DNA from 3 places in the Alteromonas sp. B31-7 genome. Region 3 is predicted to be linked to each of the others. Evidence: predicted binding sites of a transcription regulator. Region 3 holds the regulator's gene; each other region holds the start of a gene.

Region 1 (6,835 bases), 310 kb from region 3:
AAGCACGCCAAGAAGCGTGGTAGATTCACCGGTGCCATTGGATATTATTGGATCTGATGCCTTGGCTGCACAGGGTAACTCCGATGTACTCTCTATGCTAAGTAGTATGGTGCCTTCCCTAAGCGTTAACGACCAACCCATTAATGATGCAACAAGCCTCGTGAGGCCAGCGAATTTACGCGGTATGGCATCTGATCACACGCTACTACTGGTAAATGGTAAGCGTAGGCACAGATCGGCGGTTATCACCTTTCTTGGTGGCGGATTGTCTGACGGAGCTCAAGGGCCAGATATTTCTGTCATTCCAGCTTATGCGCTTAAACAAGTTGAAGTTTTGAGAGACGGCGCCTCGGCGCAGTACGGGTCAGACGCCATCGCAGGGGTCATCAATTTTGCGCTTAAAGATAGCCCTTCAGGTGGCAGTGTAGCCTTAAAAACAGGGGTATATTCTGAGGGAGATGGAGCGCTATTCCAGCTGCAAGCTAATCAAGGGTTTGCTTTAGGAAATCACGGGTTTCTTAATGCCACGGTTGAATATCGCCAGCAAGAAGGGACCTCCCGTTCAGTGCAGCGCGACGACGCAGCCGAACTCATTGATATGGGAAATACTGCAATAGCTAACCCTGCCCAGGTGTGGGGTGCGCTTGATGTGAATGAAGACGTGAAAATGTCGATAAATACCGGTTGGCGTTTTTCAGATCACGTTGAAGGTTATACATTTTCTACTTACGCCCATCGTGATATAGCGGGTGGTTTTTATTATCGCAACCCACAAACTCGAGAGGGCGTATTCAGCCAAACCGACGATGTTTCAGGCGTGCGAACGCTGTTGGTGGGCGACTTAGATGGCGTAGGGCAGGGAATAGCGTGCCCCACCATCGTGTTGGATAGCGCAAATGTGTTGGACAATCCGCTTTATCAGCAAATTGCCGATAATAGTACCGAGGTTGGCGCAAATTGCTTTGCCTTTAACGAGTGGTTTCCCGGCGGGTTCACGCCACAATTTGGGGGCACGATCACCGATGCGTCACTGACCTCCGGCTTGCGCATTGACCTTAACAATGGCTGGGCGCTAGACGTGAGCGGGAGCTTAGGCTACTCGGATATTGCTTATACGCTGTCGGGCACAGTGAACCCTTCGCTTGGGCCTGATACGCCTCTGACGTTTTCGCCAGGTTCTGTGAGTCAAATAGAGCGAACGTTTAATTTCGACTTAACTAAGTTGATAGACACGCCGTTGGCGGAGCCTGTTAGTTTAGCGTTAGGGGCTGAGTGGCGCAGAGAAACCTACTTTCAGCATGCCGGTGATGAAGCGTCGTTTGAGGCCGGCCCTTTGGCCTACGATCCAAATACGGGGTTATCCCAAGGCTTTTCAATCGGCTCGAATGGATTTCCAGGTTATCAGCCTCAATCCGCAGGACATTGGAGTAGAAGTAACTGGGCATTATATTCGGATGTGGAATTGTTCGTGACCGATCCCTGGCAGTTGGCACTAGCGTTACGGGTAGAGCACTTTACTGACTTTGGATCCACATTTGATGGTAAGTTGAGTACTCGCTATCAATTTAATGATTACACCGCCGTTCGAGGCTCTATCAATACAGGCTTTAAAGCGCCCACGGTAGGCCAAAGCAATGTAATAAACGTGACCACCGCCTATGCTGCAAATGGCTTAGAAGACCAGGCAACGTTGCCGCCCACCGACCTTATATCTCAACAATTAGGTGCTAGTGCACTGCAACCTGAAGAGTCGGTGAACTATAGCTTTGGCGCTGTTATGCAGCTAAATGCAAATATCTTCGCCACGCTGGATTATTTTACAATACGTTTAAGCGACCGTATCAGCACAACCTCAGCGATTCCGCTTACCCAAGAAGATATTGACGCCTTAACGGCGTTAGGCAGAGAAGATGCAGTTAATTACAATGCGGCCAAATACTTCACGAACGATTTTGGTACGCGCACACAAGGCATAGACTTCGTCTTACATTACGAAGAAAACCTATGGGATTGGCAAAATAAACTTATCCTTGCCTATAACTGGACAGATACCCAAGTTGAACGAGTGACCCTATACCCCACCTTAGTCGACGGCGTTATGCAGTTGCGGCCTAACCTCACATCACAGCGTATTCGTATGCTAGAAGACAACCTGCCAGCCCACCGAGGTAGCGTTACCCTAGAGCAAAGTCAGGGCAGGCTTAATTTTATATGGCGAATGAATTATTTCAGTGATTTCTACGAAGACCATTTAGATGCGTCTGCGGGAATGGATATCTACGGCAGTGATACCCTTACATTTGATGCGCAAGTGGCTTGGTACTATTCGCCAACAATGAGAGTCACCTTGGGGGCGCAAAACCTGTTTGATAATACCCCTGAAGAAAATCCCTTCAAAGGTGAAGTTGGTGCCTTGTACCCGCCCACATCTCCAGGCGGAATTAACGGCGCGTTTTATTATTTAGGCTTTGAACATACGTTTAATTAATTAAATAACCGAGGCGGAAGTGGGTCAGAATGTTTAGAGGAAAGCTTTCTGGGGTGGTGATGATGCCATGCTAGGGCAGGTGACGTGTAAGTCGGCATTGGCAACCGTTGATTACTAGCCGACGTTTTTAAATAGCGAGTCATCAACAATGGTCTGGTCGATGATTTGTTGTGCCATTTGTATACACTTGCCGCACTGTGAGCCTAATTCTAATTGCGCACGCAACTCACGCATGTTACCCACACCTTGATCTTGTACAGCAGCGCGGATAGTTTTATCGGTCACACCGTAGCACATACATACAAACATTCATCGTACTCCAAATAAGTCTGTAAATGATAATAATTGCTATTCATTGTTAAAGCAAGTCACTCATCGAAGATTTTGCATGAATTTTCCCCAAACCATCATTTTCCTAAAAACCGAGCAACCAATAAAAAAGGCGCCGAAAGGCGCCTTGTTCATCAGGATAAATTCAGGAAGCTTCGGTGAGGGGCCAGCCCCCTAATGCTTTGTAGCGGTTGACCATGTAGCAAAATAGTTCCGTCGTTTTTTGAGCATCATATAATGCACTATGCGCTTCTTTCTGATCGAAATGAATACCCGCAGCACGGCAAGCCTTCACCAGCACGGTTTGGCCTAATGACAACCCAGCTAAGCTAGTGGTATCAAAGGAGACAAAAGGGTGAAAAGGCGTGCGCTTTATATTACACCTTGCTATTGCGGCATTGACAAAGCTCTGATCAAAGGTGGCGTTGTGCGCCACAATGACTGAGCGTTGGCAATTAGCGTCTTTTTGCGCTTTGCGTATGCCTTTACATAATTCTTTCATGGCGGCGCTTTCTTCTATGGCGCCACGCAATGCGCAAGTTGGGTCAATACCGTTAAACTCGAGAGCAGCAGGTTCTAAATTGGCACCTTCAAAGGGGTCAATATGATAGTGAAAGGTAAGATCAGGATGCAGAATACCCTGTTCATCCATTTTCACTGTTACCGCTGCAATTTCTAATAAAGCGTCTGTGTTTGCGTTAAATCCTGCGGTTTCGACATCGATAACCACGGGGAAATAACCTCTGAAACGGTGAGATAAAGCATGTGAAGACTCAGACATAAACGCTCTTTTACTGATGTTAGACGATGACGAACATACACTAATTTGCTAAGTGTACCCTTATGCAGGTGAGGGATTATGTCAATTAAATAAGTGTGTATCCAGCGATGTTTCGCATTCGTTTCGGTTCAGATGTATAATTGATGGTATATCGAGCTAAACTTTTCTACACTTGGGGCGATATATTCTCTAGACGTTGTCTTTTAACGGCCTGCGTTTGGTTTTATATTCTTGTTAAGTAGGTGTGGCTGTGAAACTTAAATACTTATTTCTCTTCTGCTTGGTAGCGACGACTTCGGTCAGTGCGGCTATGCGCCAATATGCCGCTACCGTGGAAACATCGTCGTGGGAAGTCGCGGACGCCTCTCGTTTACAGTGTACCCTCAATCATGAATTACCAGGGTATGGAGCTGCAATGTTTACCAGCGTCGCGTCAAAACAACTCAATATGGAATTTGAGTTAGACATGCATTTGCTGCCCAACCATTTTGACGTTGCCGCTGTGTATTCGGTTCCGCCACGGTGGATGCCTGGTGTAGCACCAAAAACCATTGCAGACATGACAATTCGTAAACAATATAACGGTGACTTACCGCAAGACGCTGCTTGGACAATGTTGTCAGAACTCGAAAAGGGATTTTGGCCCACCATTTACTACAACGACTGGTACAACAAAAACGACAAAGTGAGCGTGGCGTTGAACGCAAGTAATTTTGCGCATGTTTACAACGAATTTGTGCAGTGTGTATCAAACCTGCTGCCCTATAATTTTGATGATATTGCGTACACTGTATTGTCTTATCAAAAAAATAGTACTGAGCTATCAAAGTACTCGCAAAAGCGATTAACCATGATAGGTGAATATTTGAAAGAAGACAGCGAACTTGAACTGGTGCTTTTAGATGGTTACACAGACAGTTATGGCGGGCGCTGGAACAACGAACAATTGTCGATTAGACGCGCCAATGAAGTAAAATCCTACCTAACAACCCTTGGCGTGCCTGAAGACAGAATTCAGCTTACTGGCCATGGTGAAAAACGTCATATCGCGCCGAACGACACCCGGGATGCTCGGGCGCAGAACAGGCGCGTGGTAGTAAGATTATCTAAGGGTTAGTTCGACTTTTCTCGCCAGGTTTTCACCGTGGGAACCTGGTCTGTGAATACACCATCTACCGCCAGAATATCTTTTAACGTAGTAAGCAATTGCTCGCTGGTGAAACCAGGCGGTAGAGCATCCTTCCTGAAGGTGTAAGGGTGAATAATAAGCTTGTTTTGTTGCGCGAAGGCTAGCCAGGGCTGCGCTTCCACTTTTCCTGCTTTTAGCGCTTCTGTGTTAAGAAGTTGGCCGAGCCATGGCCCAATTCCATCCGCGTATTTAGATACTTCAGCCATGCCTGCTTCTGTACGAAGGTAGGTGTAGTCGGTCGCAGATTCTCCCCAACTATTATCGGCAATCAACATGACTAAATTGCCTTGGTAACCCAATTCATCACGTAATCGTTTCACTTCTGCAAAATCAAAGCACTGAAGATAACTGTTAGCGTTTTTATCTGTCATGCCGTAATCACCTAATGTAGCCAGCACAATTTTGCTGATATCCACGCCTTGCTCACGGTGCCATGCGGGTGATTTGATTTCAGGGTAAATACCAATATCAGTGTCGAATTGGCGGTTCAATTGCGAGATTAACTCAATATGTTCAGCTAATGTGGCAATAGTGAAATGGGCCTGTGTTCCCTGATAACGGTTTGGAAAAACTGGCGAGCCATCGGTATTTTGTCTTTCATGAACCCGTAAGCGTTTCAATTCCGCTAAAGTGAAATCTAGCGCATAGAAGCGACCATCGTCTCGTGCTCTATCACTGTAGACGTCTTCTACATTTGTCACGGTTTCAAGGTGTATGTCGTGCAGCACTACGGGCACACCGTCTTTTGTTATAACGACGTCTTGCTCTATAAAGTCAGGGCGCTGAGCGAAGGCTAAAGTGGCCGCTTCCAATGTATGTTCAGGTAAGAACCCCGAGGCACCTCTGTGGGCAATGATGTCGAAAGGCTCTGCAACACTTAGAGAACTCACTAGCGCTGAGCAGCCAATGAATATGTAACGGGTTAAGCTCATGGTCAATATCCTTGTTGATTATTTGGCTTGGATCAGTTCAATGGCGTAGCCATCTGGGTCACGTACAAATGCAATGATGGTTTGCCCGCCTTTTACTGGCCCAGGCTTGCGATAAACCTCAGCGCCCTGGTTTTCCAATTCACCACAAAACCCGTAAATATCTTCCACTTCAATGGCAATATGGCCATAGGCATTGCCCTTGTCGTACGTGTTTTCGCCCCAATTGTAAGTTAGCTCAAGCACGGTGGCGTGGCTTTCATCACCGTAGCCAACAAAGGCAAGTGTGTACTCATATTCTTTATTGTCTGAACGGCGTAGTAGTTTCATACCCATAAGTTCAGTATAGAAATGCAAAGAGGCATCGAGATCTTCAACTCGAAGCATAGTGTGTAACATTCTCATTATTTTTTCCTTCGCAGTTATTTTACCTGGTTAACGTAAATCTAATTTACGAAAAATGACAAATATTGGTAGGTTATAAGCCAAGTCTAATTGATTTTTATGATAAAAATGAGTCAAAGGAAGGGATTTGTTATTATCGGTGTTGTTGTGGATATTGCCGTTTTTATGCGCGTTTTTTAAAAATCGTTTGCAGGAGGGCAGATAAAAGGGATATTTAGAAAAATAAAACACAAGTTAGCTAGACTTGTACATTCAATCTGTGTACACTGGCCGCGCTTTAGATAATCAAAGCTATTTCTACTACTGCGTTGTACCCTCTTTATTCTTCTTTTTAAATCGAAGTTTTAATAGATATACATTTGCGTTACTAGCTAATACGTTATGTCTATTGCTTTTCGGTGAAATTCACCATTATTACTTTCATTAAAAAGGTTTATATTATGTCTGATACAGTTAACGGTACAGTTAAGTGGTTTAACGAAGAAAAAGGTTTTGGTTTCCTAACTCAAGACGGTGGCGGTAAAGATGTATTCGTACATTTCCGTTCAATCGCTTCTGACGGTTTCAAAACTCTAGCTGAAGGCCAAGCGGTAAGCTTCAGTGTAGAACAAGGTCAAAAAGGCCTTCAAGCTGCAAACGTTGTTGTTCTTTAAATAGAACTTTAAAATACAACGACAAAAGGCTAAGTTTTTTGCTTAGCCTTTTTAATTTGT
Region 2 (6,835 bases), 2.0 Mb from region 3:
GTCAAGTGTAGGTAAGGTTCTTCGCGTTGCATCGAATTAAACCACATGCTCCACCGCTTGTGCGGGCCCCCGTCAATTCATTTGAGTTTTAACCTTGCGGCCGTACTCCCCAGGCGGTCTACTTAGCGCGTTAGCTTCGCTACTCACGACTTAAAGTCACAAACAGCTAGTAGACAGCGTTTACGGTGTGGACTACCAGGGTATCTAATCCTGTTCGCTACCCACACTTTCGCACATGAGCGTCAGTCTTTGGCCAGGGAGTCGCCTTCGCCACTGATGTTCCTCCAGATATCTACGCATTTCACCGCTACACCTGGAATTCCACTCCCCTCTCCAAGACTCTAGTCTGCCAGTTCTAAATGACTATCCCAGGTTGAGCCCGGGGCTTTCACATCTAGCTTAACAAACCGCCTGCGTGCGCTTTACGCCCAGTAATTCCGATTAACGCTCGCACCCTCCGTATTACCGCGGCTGCTGGCACGGAGTTAGCCGGTGCTTCTTCTGTTGTTAACGTCACGGCTAGCAGGTATTAACTACTAACTTTTCCTCACAACTGAAAGTGCTTTACAACCCGAAGGCCTTCTTCACACACGCGGCATGGCTGCATCAGGGTTTCCCCCATTGTGCAATATTCCCCACTGCTGCCTCCCGTAGGAGTCTGGACCGTGTCTCAGTTCCAGTGTGGCTGATCTTCCTCTCAGAACAGCTAGAGATCGTTGCCTTGGTAAGCCATTACCTTACCAACTAGCTAATCTCACTTGGGCCTCTCTTTGCGCCGGAGCTAAAAGCCCCGTTTGGTCCGTAGACATTATGCGGTATTAGCAGTCGTTTCCAACTGTTATCCCCCTCGCAAAGGCAAGTTCCCAAGCATTACTCACCCGTCCGCCACTCGTCATCTTCTAGCAAGCTAGAAATGTTACCGTTCGACTTGCATGTGTTAGGCCTGCCGCCAGCGTTCAATCTGAGCCATGATCAAACTCTTCAATTAAATATATCGAAATATGAATCGTCGTTGTGACACTCTTAACGAGTGCCCACACAGATTGTCTTGTCTAAATTGTTAAAGAACGTTGCGACTTCGTCGCAATTCACTAGAAGCTATTGCTTCTTAGTGGCTCACCCTGTTCGAGTGAGGTGCGCATTTTACATCGCTTATTTTCGATGTCAACCTTGTTTTTAAACTTTTTAATTGCTTGAAAACTTGGTTTCGCACTTGATTCTTCGATTGCTTCGTTTTGCTTGAAGCCCCCTCAGAACGTGGAGCGCATTATAGATAGCTAGACATAAAGATCAATACTTAAATGAGATTTTTTTGCTTTTTAGATCATTTACGCACTCAAACGTCTATTTTTACAGCATTCCTTACCTTTCCATACGCCTTTAGACTACTTTTTTCACATTCTGTTGTTCAAATTGTTACAAATGAGTAAACTATGACCAGCCTCCAATATGATAATAAACACTAGAAAGGTAGGTATATGAAAGTAGGCTTTATTCAATGCACTGTAATTAGTGCAATTTTTGCAATAGCAGGTTATTTGTTATTTTCTTCTGCTAGTTTTAATACTCACATTCCACTTACGGTGTCAGGCTCTCTGTTACTCAGTGGAATACTTACTCCTTGGCTGGCGTCGCTTCTTAACTCTACGCCCTCTTCTTCATCGGAATCTTCTAATAGTGCAATCACTGAAACGTTATATGTGGGTAACTTACCCTATCGTGCCAATGAATCTGCAGTAAAAGAATACTTCGGAAGTTTTACCGATGTTCAATCTGTGCGTTTAATGAAGGATCGCAAAACAGGGAAAAGAAAAGGGTATGGGTTCATTGAGGTTCTGACTGATGACATTGAGACAGTAATCAATAAAACCAATGATTCTATTTTTCAGGAACGTACTCTTAAGGTACGACCGGCGAAAGATAAAGTTGAACATGCGTAAAATAAAAAACCTGGGCTAGCCCAGGTTTTTTTATTCTTCTGTTTGTTGCGGTACTGCGTTAAGTAACTGCTGATTAAACGAGTGGAACCGGTTAATCGCTGTCACTAAATCAGGTACTTGCACATCTTCCATTTAGTTAATGATCCCAGCGATCAATGAATTATAGTCTTCGCCTGATTCTAACGTATTTGTGGCGTTTTCAAATGCACTCATCATTTTCTCAAGATATTGAGAAATGGGGCTAACAATGCTTCCGTACTGATTTTCTACTTCACCGTTTTCACTGTAGTGCTGAATATTCTCGTAGGCCTTAACCACTTCAGCCTGTGTGGTTCGGTTAAGTTGCAATGCGTAACCGACGAGTTCCTTATCATCGAACCCCAAGGTTAGGGCTTGTTCAAATGCTTTGTCTACATCACCATTGTAAAAAGTATCAGCGAGATCCTGTGTTTGCTCCACCAAGTCAGCAATGGCGGTAAGCTCTTCTTCGTCTAGCTCCCCTTTTAAAGAAAAGCTAATTCCATTACTTTCGAAGTACTGATAACGCTCTACCTGCTGCGAAGATGAACCTTGGTTATCTTCGTTGCTGGTGTCGGCATCCTGGTTATTCTCACTCGCACTGTATAATGACGACGCACTAAATTGCTTTACGGATTCAAAACGTAGTTGAACTTCGTCACCATCTTTTGTGCGAATTAACAAACTTCCCGATTTGGCGTCGGCCATATTTAATGCATTTAGCTCGCTCGCATTCACACCGGGATTAAAGATATCTGTCTCTAACTCATTTATACCGGTATCGATCAGATCTCTGCTGCGTGTAATGCCTTCTTCAATTTCATCGTTCATAAAACCGGCAAGATCTTTTTCTGCCATCGCAAAGCCTTTACTCACCCCTTCTCGCGCTTGCGAAAATAGGTTGTTAAGCTTTTCATCATTCGCGCCACCCTCAGCTGCACCACGAATAACACCACCAACAAAATTAAGTACATTCTTTGCCACTTTTTCAAAATCGAATAGGCTCGTTTTCCCACTCTCTTCTGACGATTGACTGTCCTGTGGGCGCTTTCCATCAATGCTCACATTTTGGTTCAAAGCGCCGCTAACGACCTTTAAACCAATGGTGGTCTGAGAGCTATTCACCGTCACTGTGGCTGCCTGTTGCTTTGCAAATTCAGCGGCTTGTTGTAACCCCTCTTTCTGAAGCTGCTGCTTAATAGCATCATTGGGGTGAACAGCTGCCTTTTCATCGGCTTTTTGGTCGCCCATAAAAGCCTTAACTTGACTGACGTTCATAATTAGATCCTCACTATCCTCATTAGTGGTTATCGGCAGCAAATGCACTTTGTTTAATTTTAGTACTAAAAAACTTTCCTCACACGTGCTTTACTCGTTGCACATATAATAGAAGTCACTACAATTCGCCCACTTTGTTTTATCTGCTAATCACTAAATGGAGAGCCCAATGACAGTACCTGGCCATCAAGAATATCAAACACAACTGGATGAAAAGGTATCAAGACTAACGCAGTTGCTTTCTCCTTTTAGTGCTCCCGCTCCTAGCGTGTTCGCATCAGCTCCTGTTCATTATAGAATGCGAGCAGAGTTTCGCGTATGGCATGAAGGTGACGATCTCTATCACATCATGTTTAATCAAGAGACCAAAGAAAAATACCGCGTTGACCAATTTGCTCCCGCATCTAAAACAATCAACGACGCCATGATAGCGCTACTCGAAAAAGTAAAGCCGTCTGACGTTTTGCGCAAAAAGCTTTTTCAAATAGATTACCTTTCCGCTCTTTCTGGTGAATTAGTCATCAGTCTTTTGTATCACCGACAGCTAGACGATGCGTGGGAAGCCGAAGCCACTAAGCTACGGGAAGCGTTGCAGTTACAATTTCCCGCAGTCAATATTATTGGCCGTGCCCGTAAACAGAAAAGGGTAATAGGCGGCGATTTCGTAATAGAACGTTTACCTGTGAATAGTCATACCTTTGTCTTTAAGCATATAGAGAACAGCTTCACGCAACCAAATGCAGATGTGAACTGTAAAATGATTGAATGGGCATTAAACTGTGTGGCTCCTCTGAAAGGTGACTTATTGGAAATGTATTGTGGTGCGGGAAACTTCTCAATCCCTCTCGCGCTTCACTTTGATAATGTCATTGGAACAGAAATTGCCAAGCCTTCGGTACAAGCTGCACAGTACAACATTGAAAAAAACAACTTGGACAACGTTAAAATAGTCAGGCTTGCTGCGGAAGAATTTACTGAAGCGATGAAAGGTGAGCGTACGTTTAGCCGCCTTGAAGGGATTGACCTATCTGCCTACAACTTCACCACCGTGTTGGTCGACCCTCCAAGAGCAGGCTTAGATCTAGATTCTCTTAAAATGATCCAAGATTACGAAAATATTATCTACATCTCCTGCAACCCTGAAACCTTGGCCGAAAATTTAACCCACCTTTGCGAAACACACGATATCGCGGAATCAGCGTTATTCGACCAGTTTCCTTTTACGCATCATATTGAGGCTGGCGTGTTATTAACCAGGAAGGGGTGAATAGCGCTGATGGTGCTAATAGACTAGCAATACGCTTTATTTAAACGACTGAGTTGTTGCGCCCATTTGTACAAAACGCAACTGGGCCTTAACTCTTTCACCAATTTCTAATCGTAGTTTTGTGTCGGCCTCTAGCGCTTCGGCACCTGCACTAAATACCAGCCTAACCATGGCGTCAGCTTGTAATTGTGCAATACGGTATTCGACACCCTGCCGCTCAATAATATAATCGGTGAGCTCTTCCACGAAATGTTGAATCTCTCTAAACACCGCCAGCCGATAAGCGCTTGACGTACCGGTATGCTCCCTCAACAACAAACGAAAAACATTTTTGTTAGCGGCAATGAATTCCATAAAGGTTTCAACTGACGTGTTAATGACGCCTCCACCCGACGCAATGCGTCGCCTAGCCTGACGCATAAGCTGACGCAAAGCTAAACCCGCTTCGTCAACCAGCGTTAAACCCAGCTCATCCATATCCTTAAAATGACGATAAAATGAGGTAGGTGCAATACCTGCTTCTCTCGCCACTTCACGCAAACTAATGGCGGATAAACTGCGATTTTCATCCAACAGCGAAAATGCGGCGTGAATAATGTTTTGGCGAGTTTTTAACTTTTGTTCTTGACGACTCACGGAAGCCCCAATTAATTAGAGAGACATAGTTTAACGCAACTTAACGCCTAAGTAGAGCCGAAATTAGGCGATTAAATTGGCGAAATTTCCTTATCTAACAGGCTACTGATGAGCATTTGCTCAAATTAAGCCCCATTAACGCTTCGCGTAAACTACACTTAGAGTTTACAGATGTCAGCAGAACTTATTAGGGTTTTACTTGCCTGACATTGAATAAAACGATAAATTGGCGCACAGTTGTAAGCTGAGTTGTTAATCATGAATAAACCACCCCTTATCTTAACCAATGTATTGGTATTTCTCATTACCGGTGCAATTGCGTGCATTGGTGTACCTGTATGGATTGCACACCACGGAATTGATTGGGCAGAAATTGGTACTGCTATTTTCTTGTTCTATTTCACAGGAATGTCGATTACCGCGGGATATCACCGCCTTTGGTCTCACAAAACCTATGATGCAAATATTGTTGTTAGAATAATATTAGCAATCGGGGGCGCTATGGCGCTTGAAAATAGTATCTTGCATTGGTCTTCCGATCACCGCGTGCATCATCGTCATGTGGATGACAATGATAATGACCCTTATTCAGCGAAAAAAGGCCTATGGTTTGCACATATAGGTTGGATGCTTCGCGAATATCAAGCCAAACGTTACGACGATTATGGTAACTGTAAAGACTTGCAAAAAGACAAAGTCGTGATGTGGCAGCACAATTATTATTTGCCTATTGTATTAGCCGCAAACTTCGGCATAACCGCCTTATTAGGTTGGTTAAACGGTGATGTATTGGGCATGGTACTTATTGCAGGTGTACTTCGATTAGTATTAGTGCATCACGTGACTTTCTTTATCAACTCCCTTGCGCATTTCTGGGGAAGTCAGCCGTATACGGATAAAAATTCAGCCCGTGATAACGGCGTTTTAGCGTTCTTCACCTTTGGTGAGGGTTATCACAACTATCATCACATTTTTGAGTACGATTACCGAAACGGTATTCGTTGGTATCAATTCGATCCTACAAAGTGGTTAATTAGAGGACTTTCTTACTTAGGGCTTACCCATAATTTACGTAAGGTGCCTGAAGAAAGAATAGAAAAAGCACGGGCTGCAATGCAATTGCAACGAGCCAGTGAAAAAGCCTCTCTATTACCAAATGCTGAAGAGGTAATGCATACAATTCAAGCTGAATATGATTTGTTGATGCAAAAAATGTCAGACTATTATGCAACTAAAAAACGTTTAATGCGGCTTAAGCAGAAAACCATTAAACGCAGTATTGAGGGGCTCGAACTTACCTATAAATATAAAGAGCTTAAGCATGCGTTCGCGTTGCAGAAACAGAAATGGCTGCACCTGCAAAGCCTTTCGTTGCAACCCGTGTAGCTATTTTCCCCATCATTCTATTACTTCGTCTTTTAAGGAGCCCATGTAAATCACTTTATATGGGCTTTTTTGTTTATTTGGCATTTGCGACTAGAGTTGAAATTACAAAGCGGGTAACGTAGTCCACACTAGGTAGTGTTTATTTACAGTTAGTTAGACGATTTTAAGAATAGGAAGCAGCTATGGCGGCAAAGCAGAAAAAGGCGACAACCCCCTCTTCATTTCATTACGATGCCATTGTAATAGGAACAGGTCCTGGCGGTGAAGGCGTAGCAATGCAGCTAGCAAAAGCCGGCAAAAAGGTTGCCGT
Region 3 (6,835 bases):
TTTGAAGGCGTGCCCATCCGCGATATGCGTACCATAGTGCAAACCCTCAGTGAGTATGGCCCTAGAAGCCAAGACCCAGACGTGTTGGTGTCTGCGGTGCGTATCGCGCTTAAGCGTTTAATTGTTCAAGAGATAACGCAAGGGGCGAAAGAGATACCTGTCATAACCTTGGCGCCAGAGTTGGAACAGATGTTGCACCAGTCTCTACAAGCGGGTGGTGAAGATGGCGCTGGAATTGAACCAGGACTAGCCGATAAGTTGCAGAAATCGTTGCAACAAGCTAGTCAGCAACAAGAGCTTGAGGGTGAGCCAGCAGTATTACTCACGTCAGGCATGTTGCGTCCAGTACTGTCTCGCTTCTTAAAATATTCGGTTGCAGGCCTACATGTACTTTCGTATCAAGAAGTGCCTGACGATAAACAGATAAAAATAGTCAGTTCGGTAGGTCAATAATCTGACGCTGGGTGATTGGAGAGGGTGCAATGAAAATCAGACGTTTTTTTGGCAAAGATATGCGTGAAGCATTACGTCAGGTTAAGGCTGAGTTAGGCAGCGATGCTGTTATCATGTCTAACCGTAAAGTCGCCGATGGCATTGAGCTGGTTGCAGCCTATGACAAAGAGCCTGAAGCGAAACTGTCTGTGTCTAAACCAGCGCAAAAGGCGGCATCCACACCCCAGCAACAGCCAATGCCTAGTTTAAGCGAAATCATTGGAGATGATGGTCCAGATAGCCTTAAAGCCTTATTGGAAAAGCAGCATGGTGGAAAAAACCAGCCTGCGACTAAAGCCAGTGCTTACAAGGATGAGGCACGGCCAGTCGGCGGAAATCCACAACACGCTAACGATATAGCCTCTCACCTTGATTTTTCTGAAGCCTTTATTGATGAAGTTGAATCTACGCCAGCCGCTGATTCTTTTCCCTCCCATCAAGCGGCAAGCATTGACGACAGCAACACGCAATCTAGCGGTGAACTGGCTCAAATTAAAGAAGAGTTGGCATCGCTGCGCAATGTGTTGCAGCACCAAGTGGCCGACTTGATGGAAGCCAAGCAGCGCCGTCAGCAGCCTGTTCATCATTATTTAATACAGCGTCTTACTGATATGGGGCTAAGTCATTCTTTAGCTTCACAATTGATTAGTTATACACCAGCTCACTATAATGAACGTGATGCTTGGGTGTATCTTCTAAACCTATTGGCTAATCGCATTAATGTCACAGGTAACGATATACTTACCCAACAAGGTGCGGTTGCGTTAGTTGGGCCAACCGGTACAGGTAAGACAACCACCGTTGCTAAACTTGCTGCTCGCTATGCGCAAAAGTACGGCGCAGATTCAGTAGCAATGATTACAATAGACACCTATCGTATTGCCGCCTTCGAGCAGTTGGCGACATACGGAAAGATTATTGGTTGTACCGTGAGAAAAGCACAAAGTAGCGAAGAATTAGCGGATTTGCTTTTCCAATTACGCCACAAGCGACTAGTCTTAATTGACACCGCCGGTTTTAGTCAGCGAGATAGCCGATTAATTAAGCAAATTCAGCAATTTGAAAACGGTCAAATGCAGCCGGTGAAAAAATACTTAGTGGCGCAAGCGAATACGCAATACCCTGCTTTACAGCGTATTATTGAAGCGTACGATGGCATTGAGTTAAATGGGTGTATCTTCACGAAGCTAGATGAGTGCTACTCTTTAGGGGAAGTGCTTAGTGCTGCGGTAGAGTATCAGCTTCCAGTAAGCTATGTTACCGATGGACAGAAAGTACCAGAAGATATTAAGGTTGCTGAAGCAAAATCTTTAGTATCTGCTGCGGCAAAGCTTTATAAAAAGTATGGTTTGAATCATACTAGTAGCAATAATGTGATCAGAACAGCACGAGCAGTATGATTGACGATCAAGCGAGTAGCTTACGAAAAATGAAGCAATCACGGTTAATCAAGGTTATCGCAGTCACCGGTGGTAAAGGTGGCGTCGGTAAAACAAATATAACGCTTAACACCGCTATTGCGATGGCAAAGCAAGGAAAGCGTGTCATGGTATTGGATGCAGACTTAGGTTTGGCCAATGTTGATGTCATGCTTGGGCTTAGGGTAGAAAAGAACTTATCCCATGTGCTGTCTGGCGAATGCACCTTAGATGAGGTGTTAGTCACTGGACCACACGGCATAAAGATTGCGCCAGCCACTTCAGGTACGCAGTCTATGGCTGAGTTGTCTCCTACTGAACATGCCGGGTTAATCCGCGCGTTCAGTGAGTTACGCTCGCAAATTGATGTGCTTATTGTCGATACCGCCGCCGGTATTTCAGATATGGTGCTCAGCTTTTCAAAAGCCTCACAAGACATCATGGTGGTAGTTTGTGATGAACCAACATCACTGACCGACGCTTACGCGCTGATAAAAATACTCAACAGAGAGCACGGTGTGTTTCGCTTTAAAATTGTGGCAAACATGGTGCGTGACGTGCGCGAAGGGCAAGAGTTATTTAGTAAGTTATCAAAAGTAACCGGGCGCTTTCTTGATGTTGCCTTAGAATTAGTGGCGACAGTTCCCTTTGATGAGAACATCCGTAAAGCGGTGAGAAAGCAAACTTCTATTGTAGATGCGTACCCAAGCTCGCCCGCAGCGGTAGCGATTGGTCAGTTGGCGAATAAAGCATTGTCATGGCCTATTCCCGCGCAACCAGGTGGCCATTTAGAGTTCTTTATAGAGCAGTTGGTGTCGGATAAAGCAGTAGGAAATCAGCGTTGAATAGCAAGGCAGCCGCTTATCAACAACAAACAGATAGGTCGCAACTCGTAGAGCGTCACGCTCCACTAGTAAAACGAATAGCCCATCACTTGATGGCCCGGCTCCCTGCCAGCGTGTTGGTAGATGATCTTATCCAGTCGGGAATGATTGGCTTATTAGAAGCAGCACGAAATTTCGATGGCTCGAAAGGCGCAAGTTTTGAGACATTTGCCGGTATTCGTATTCGCGGCGCCATGCTAGATGAAATACGCAAGGGTGATTGGACACCACGTTCGGTACATAAAAATGGTCGTGCCATCACCGAGGCCATTTCATTAGTCGAAAGTGAAACAGGCAGAGACGCGCGGGATGTAGATATTGCTGCTAAGCTAAATGTCAGCATGCAAGACTATCATCAAATGCTGAATGAAGTGAATGCAGGCAAGTTGGTAGGCATTGAGGATTTAGGTGTTTCGGAAGATGTGATTTCTACCGAGCAAAATCGTGGTTCCGACGCGCCCCTAGAGGATTTGATGCAAGGTGCGTTTCAAAAAGCGTTAGCGCATGCGATTACTACCTTGCCAGAGCGAGAAGCGATAGTGCTGTCTTTATACTATGATGAAGAACTGAACCTCAGAGAAATAGGTGAAGTTCTTGATGTGAGTGAGTCAAGAGTCAGTCAAATTCACAGTCAGGCCATGTTAAAACTCAAATCACGAATGAAGTCGTGGCAAGCTGACGAAGAATAGATATTAATAACAATTAACCCCTCAGCGGAGGCTATTTTGGATAAAAGTATGAAAATTCTTGTGGTTGATGATTTTTCTACCATGAGACGTATCATAAAAAACCTGCTTAAAGATTTGGGTTTCTCCAATATCCAGGAAGCGGATGACGGCAGTACCGCCTTACCTATGCTACAGCAAGGCGATTTCGATTTTGTAGTAACCGATTGGAACATGCCAGGCATGCAAGGCATCGATCTGTTACGCGCAATTCGCGCTGACGATAAGCTTAAGCATTTGCCTGTGTTAATGGTAACAGCAGAAGCGAAAAAAGAGCAGATTGTTGCGGCAGCGCAAGCCGGTGTAAACGGTTACGTTGTTAAGCCATTCACTGCTGCTACGTTAAAAGAGAAGCTCGATAAAATTTTCGAACGTTTAGGTTGATCCAGACGCTCACCAGAGATATGAGGTTTACTGGATGTCAACACAAGTAAATGTTCCTATTACCCTTGAAGAAGCCAAACAATTGGTTGCCTATTTGGAAGAGGGTGATTCTGCTTCAGCTAATGCCATCTTAGAAGCGGCGTCAATGAAAGAGTCTATTGAGCTCTTCGCCGAGGTTGGAAAATTGACGCGCCAACTTCACGACGCGTTAAACAACTTCCAAATTGATGATCGCATCAAAAACTTGGCCAATGATGATATTCCCGATGCGCAATCGCGTCTTACCTATGTCATTGAAGAAACAGAAAAAGCCGCAAATACCACTATGGATGCCGTTGAGGCCAGCATGCCAATTGCTGAACTATTAAGTTCACGCATAAGCAGCGTGATGCCAGAGTGGAAAAAACTAATGAGCCGTCAAATTGAACTAGGCGAATTCAAAGCTTTATGTGCAGATTTAGACGAATTGTTGGAAGACGGCGCTGAACAATCAGCTAAACTTACACAGTTACTGACCGAAGTGTTAATGGCACAAGGTTATCAGGACCTGACCGGGCAAGTGATTCGCCGGGTTATAGATTTGGTTAAGGAAGTTGAAGATAGCTTAGTAAACATGCTTACTATGTTTGGTGAGCCTGAGACATCTGAACAGACGAAAACACCGGTCGAAACGGTCAAGAAGATCGATGGTGTAGAGGCGGAAGGCCCCATTATCGATGCCGACACGCGAGATGACGTTGTGTCTGGCCAAGATGATGTTGATGACCTTTTGTCTAGCTTAGGTTTTTAGGGGAGCGGGCGCATGTCGTTTGATGTTGACGAGGATATATTACAGGACTTTCTGGTTGAGGCCGGGGAGATACTTGAACAATTACAAGAACAGCTCGTTGATCTTGAAAACAATCCAGAGGATGCAGATTTATTAAATGCAATCTTTCGGGGTTACCATACTGTCAAAGGTGGAGCAGGATTTTTATCACTCACTGAGTTGGTTGAAATTTGCCACGGCGCAGAAAATGTTTTTGACGTCATGCGCAACGGTCAAAGAACCTTAACACCAGAGCTTATGGACATCATATTACAAGCCACCGATGTGGTTGTAGAGATGTTCGAAAATGTAAAATCGCGCGAGCCTCTTGTACCCGCAGACGCGAAGTTAGTCGATACACTGCATAAGTTAAGTCATCCTGAAACGCCAGGGGAGAATATCTTCGGTGACGATGACGCGCCTGCCCCGCCCGCGCCGAGTAGTGAGGCACCAGAAGAAGAGTTTGCCATTGAAGAGCCAGCGGCTCAGGAAGCTGCATCTGACGGTGGTATTGACGATATAAGCGAAGACGAATTTGAAGCACTTCTTGATGAGCTTCACGGCTCTAGTGCACCTGGCGCAGCGTCCAAAGCGGCACCAGCACCTGCAGCGCCAACGCCTCCAGCCGGGGGGGATGATATTACAGACGATGAATTTGAAGCACTGCTCGATGAGCTTCATGGAAAAGGTCAATTCAGTAGTGAAGAGGCAGCCGAGCCGGCAAAACCCGCAGCGCAACAACCTACTGCACCAGCAGGTTCAGACGACGAAATATCTGATGATGAGTTTGAAGCACTGCTAGATCAACTTCATGGCTCAGGACAAGGGCCATCGAAGAAAGAGGAAGCTCCCTCTAAACCGGCCCCAGCGCCTGTGGACGAGAAGGCGACTCAAGCGGTACAAAAGGCGAAGCAACAGCAAGCGGCTGCATCTGCACCGAAAGCCGCGCCAGCGCCCAAAGCGCCGGCAGCTAAGGCTCCAGCAGCGAAAGAAGCCGCTAAGAAAGACGATAAAAAAGCCGCGCAAGCTCCGCCGCAAGCAGAGACAACGGTTCGGGTTGACACCAAACGCCTTGATCAAATCATGAATATGGTGGGTGAACTGGTATTGGTGCGTAACCGATTGCTAAGTCTTGGTATTAATACCAATGACGAAAGCATGACAAAGGCCATCGCCAATCTCGACGTGGTTACCGGTGACTTGCAAGGTGCGGTGATGAAAACGCGCATGCAGCCCATCAAGAAAGTGTTTGGGCGTTTCCCTCGCGTTGTACGAGATTTGGCGCGAAGTCTGAAAAAAGAAATTACGCTGCAACTAGAAGGTGAAGAGACCGATTTAGATAAGAACTTAGTAGAAGCATTGGCTGATCCATTGGTTCACTTAGTTCGAAATTCGGTAGACCATGGTGTCGAAATGCCAGATGACCGTGCTGCGGCTGGTAAGCCTCGCATGGGAACAGTCAAATTGTCGGCGTCTCAAGAAGGGGACCATATCCTACTGACTATCGAAGATGATGGTAAGGGAATGGATCCTGATAAGCTAAAAGACATTGCGATAAGTCGTGGTGTACTCGACGCCGATGCCGCAGCGAGAATGTCTGACGTTGAAGCGTTTAACTTAATATTTGCGCCAGGCTTCTCCACGAAAACAGAAATCAGTGACATTTCTGGGCGTGGTGTAGGCATGGACGTAGTGAAAACCAAGATTAATCAACTGAATGGTACGGTTAACATCGACTCACAGTTGGGCAAAGGTACGCGCCTTGATATCAAGGTTCCGTTAACCTTAGCTATCCTGCCCACACTGATGATTGTCGTTGGCAAGCAAACCTTTGCTTTACCCTTAGGCGCGGTTAACGAAATCATTAATATGGACATCAAAAAGACCAATACCGTTGATGGCCAGTTAACAATGATTGTGCGCTCTAAAGCGATACCGTTGTTCTTCTTGGGTGAATGGTTAATTCGTGGCCCTAAAAATATTCATAAAGAAAAAGGTCACGTTGTCGTCGTTCAAATAGGCACGCAGCAAGTTGGTTTTGTAGTAGATGCATTGATTGGACAGGAAGAAGTCGTCATTAAACCGCTAGATGCCTTGTTACAGGGAACGCCTGGCATGGCTGGC

The links. The regulator FliA, encoded in region 3, starts transcription of late flagellar genes. The targets are predictions, from matches to a motif close to CTAAAGNTNNNNNNNNNNNNGCCGATA.
Region 1: a site for FliA is predicted at 3,756-3,782, ahead of IUA53_RS13365 (flagellar protein MotY). Genes of this name have one in related genera too.
Region 2: a site for FliA is predicted at 3,267-3,293, ahead of IUA53_RS03415 (DUF5610 domain-containing protein). Genes of this name have one in related genera too.

Annotation. Positions count from the first base shown of each region.
Region 1 is NZ_CP065233.1:3,085,366-3,092,200, reverse strand. Features, by position in the region: gene IUA53_RS13380 (TonB-dependent receptor) at 1-2,488, shown strand, start outside; gene IUA53_RS13375 (bacterioferritin-associated ferredoxin) at 2,603-2,797, opposite strand; gene rnt (ribonuclease T) at 2,964-3,599, opposite strand; gene IUA53_RS13365 (flagellar protein MotY) at 3,844-4,716, shown strand; gene glpQ (glycerophosphodiester phosphodiesterase) at 4,713-5,720, opposite strand; gene gloA (lactoylglutathione lyase) at 5,739-6,122, opposite strand; gene cspE (transcription antiterminator/RNA stability regulator CspE) at 6,563-6,775, shown strand.
Region 2 is NZ_CP065233.1:785,126-791,960, reverse strand. Features, by position in the region: rRNA gene IUA53_RS03425 (16S ribosomal RNA) at 1-988, opposite strand, end outside; gene IUA53_RS03420 (RNA recognition motif domain-containing protein) at 1,479-1,940, shown strand; gene IUA53_RS03415 (DUF5610 domain-containing protein) at 2,073-3,236, opposite strand; gene trmA (tRNA (uridine(54)-C5)-methyltransferase TrmA) at 3,406-4,503, shown strand; gene fabR (HTH-type transcriptional repressor FabR) at 4,540-5,139, opposite strand; gene IUA53_RS03400 (acyl-CoA desaturase) at 5,398-6,525, shown strand; gene sthA (Si-specific NAD(P)(+) transhydrogenase) at 6,708-6,835, shown strand, end outside.
Region 3 is NZ_CP065233.1:3,398,167-3,405,001, reverse strand. Features, by position in the region: gene flhA (flagellar biosynthesis protein FlhA) at 1-453, shown strand, start outside; gene flhF (flagellar biosynthesis protein FlhF) at 483-1,892, shown strand; gene IUA53_RS14770 (MinD/ParA family ATP-binding protein) at 1,889-2,755, shown strand; gene IUA53_RS14765 (RNA polymerase sigma factor FliA) at 2,752-3,483, shown strand; gene cheY (chemotaxis response regulator CheY) at 3,520-3,903, shown strand; gene IUA53_RS14755 (protein phosphatase CheZ) at 3,938-4,693, shown strand; gene IUA53_RS14750 (chemotaxis protein CheA) at 4,706-6,835, shown strand, end outside.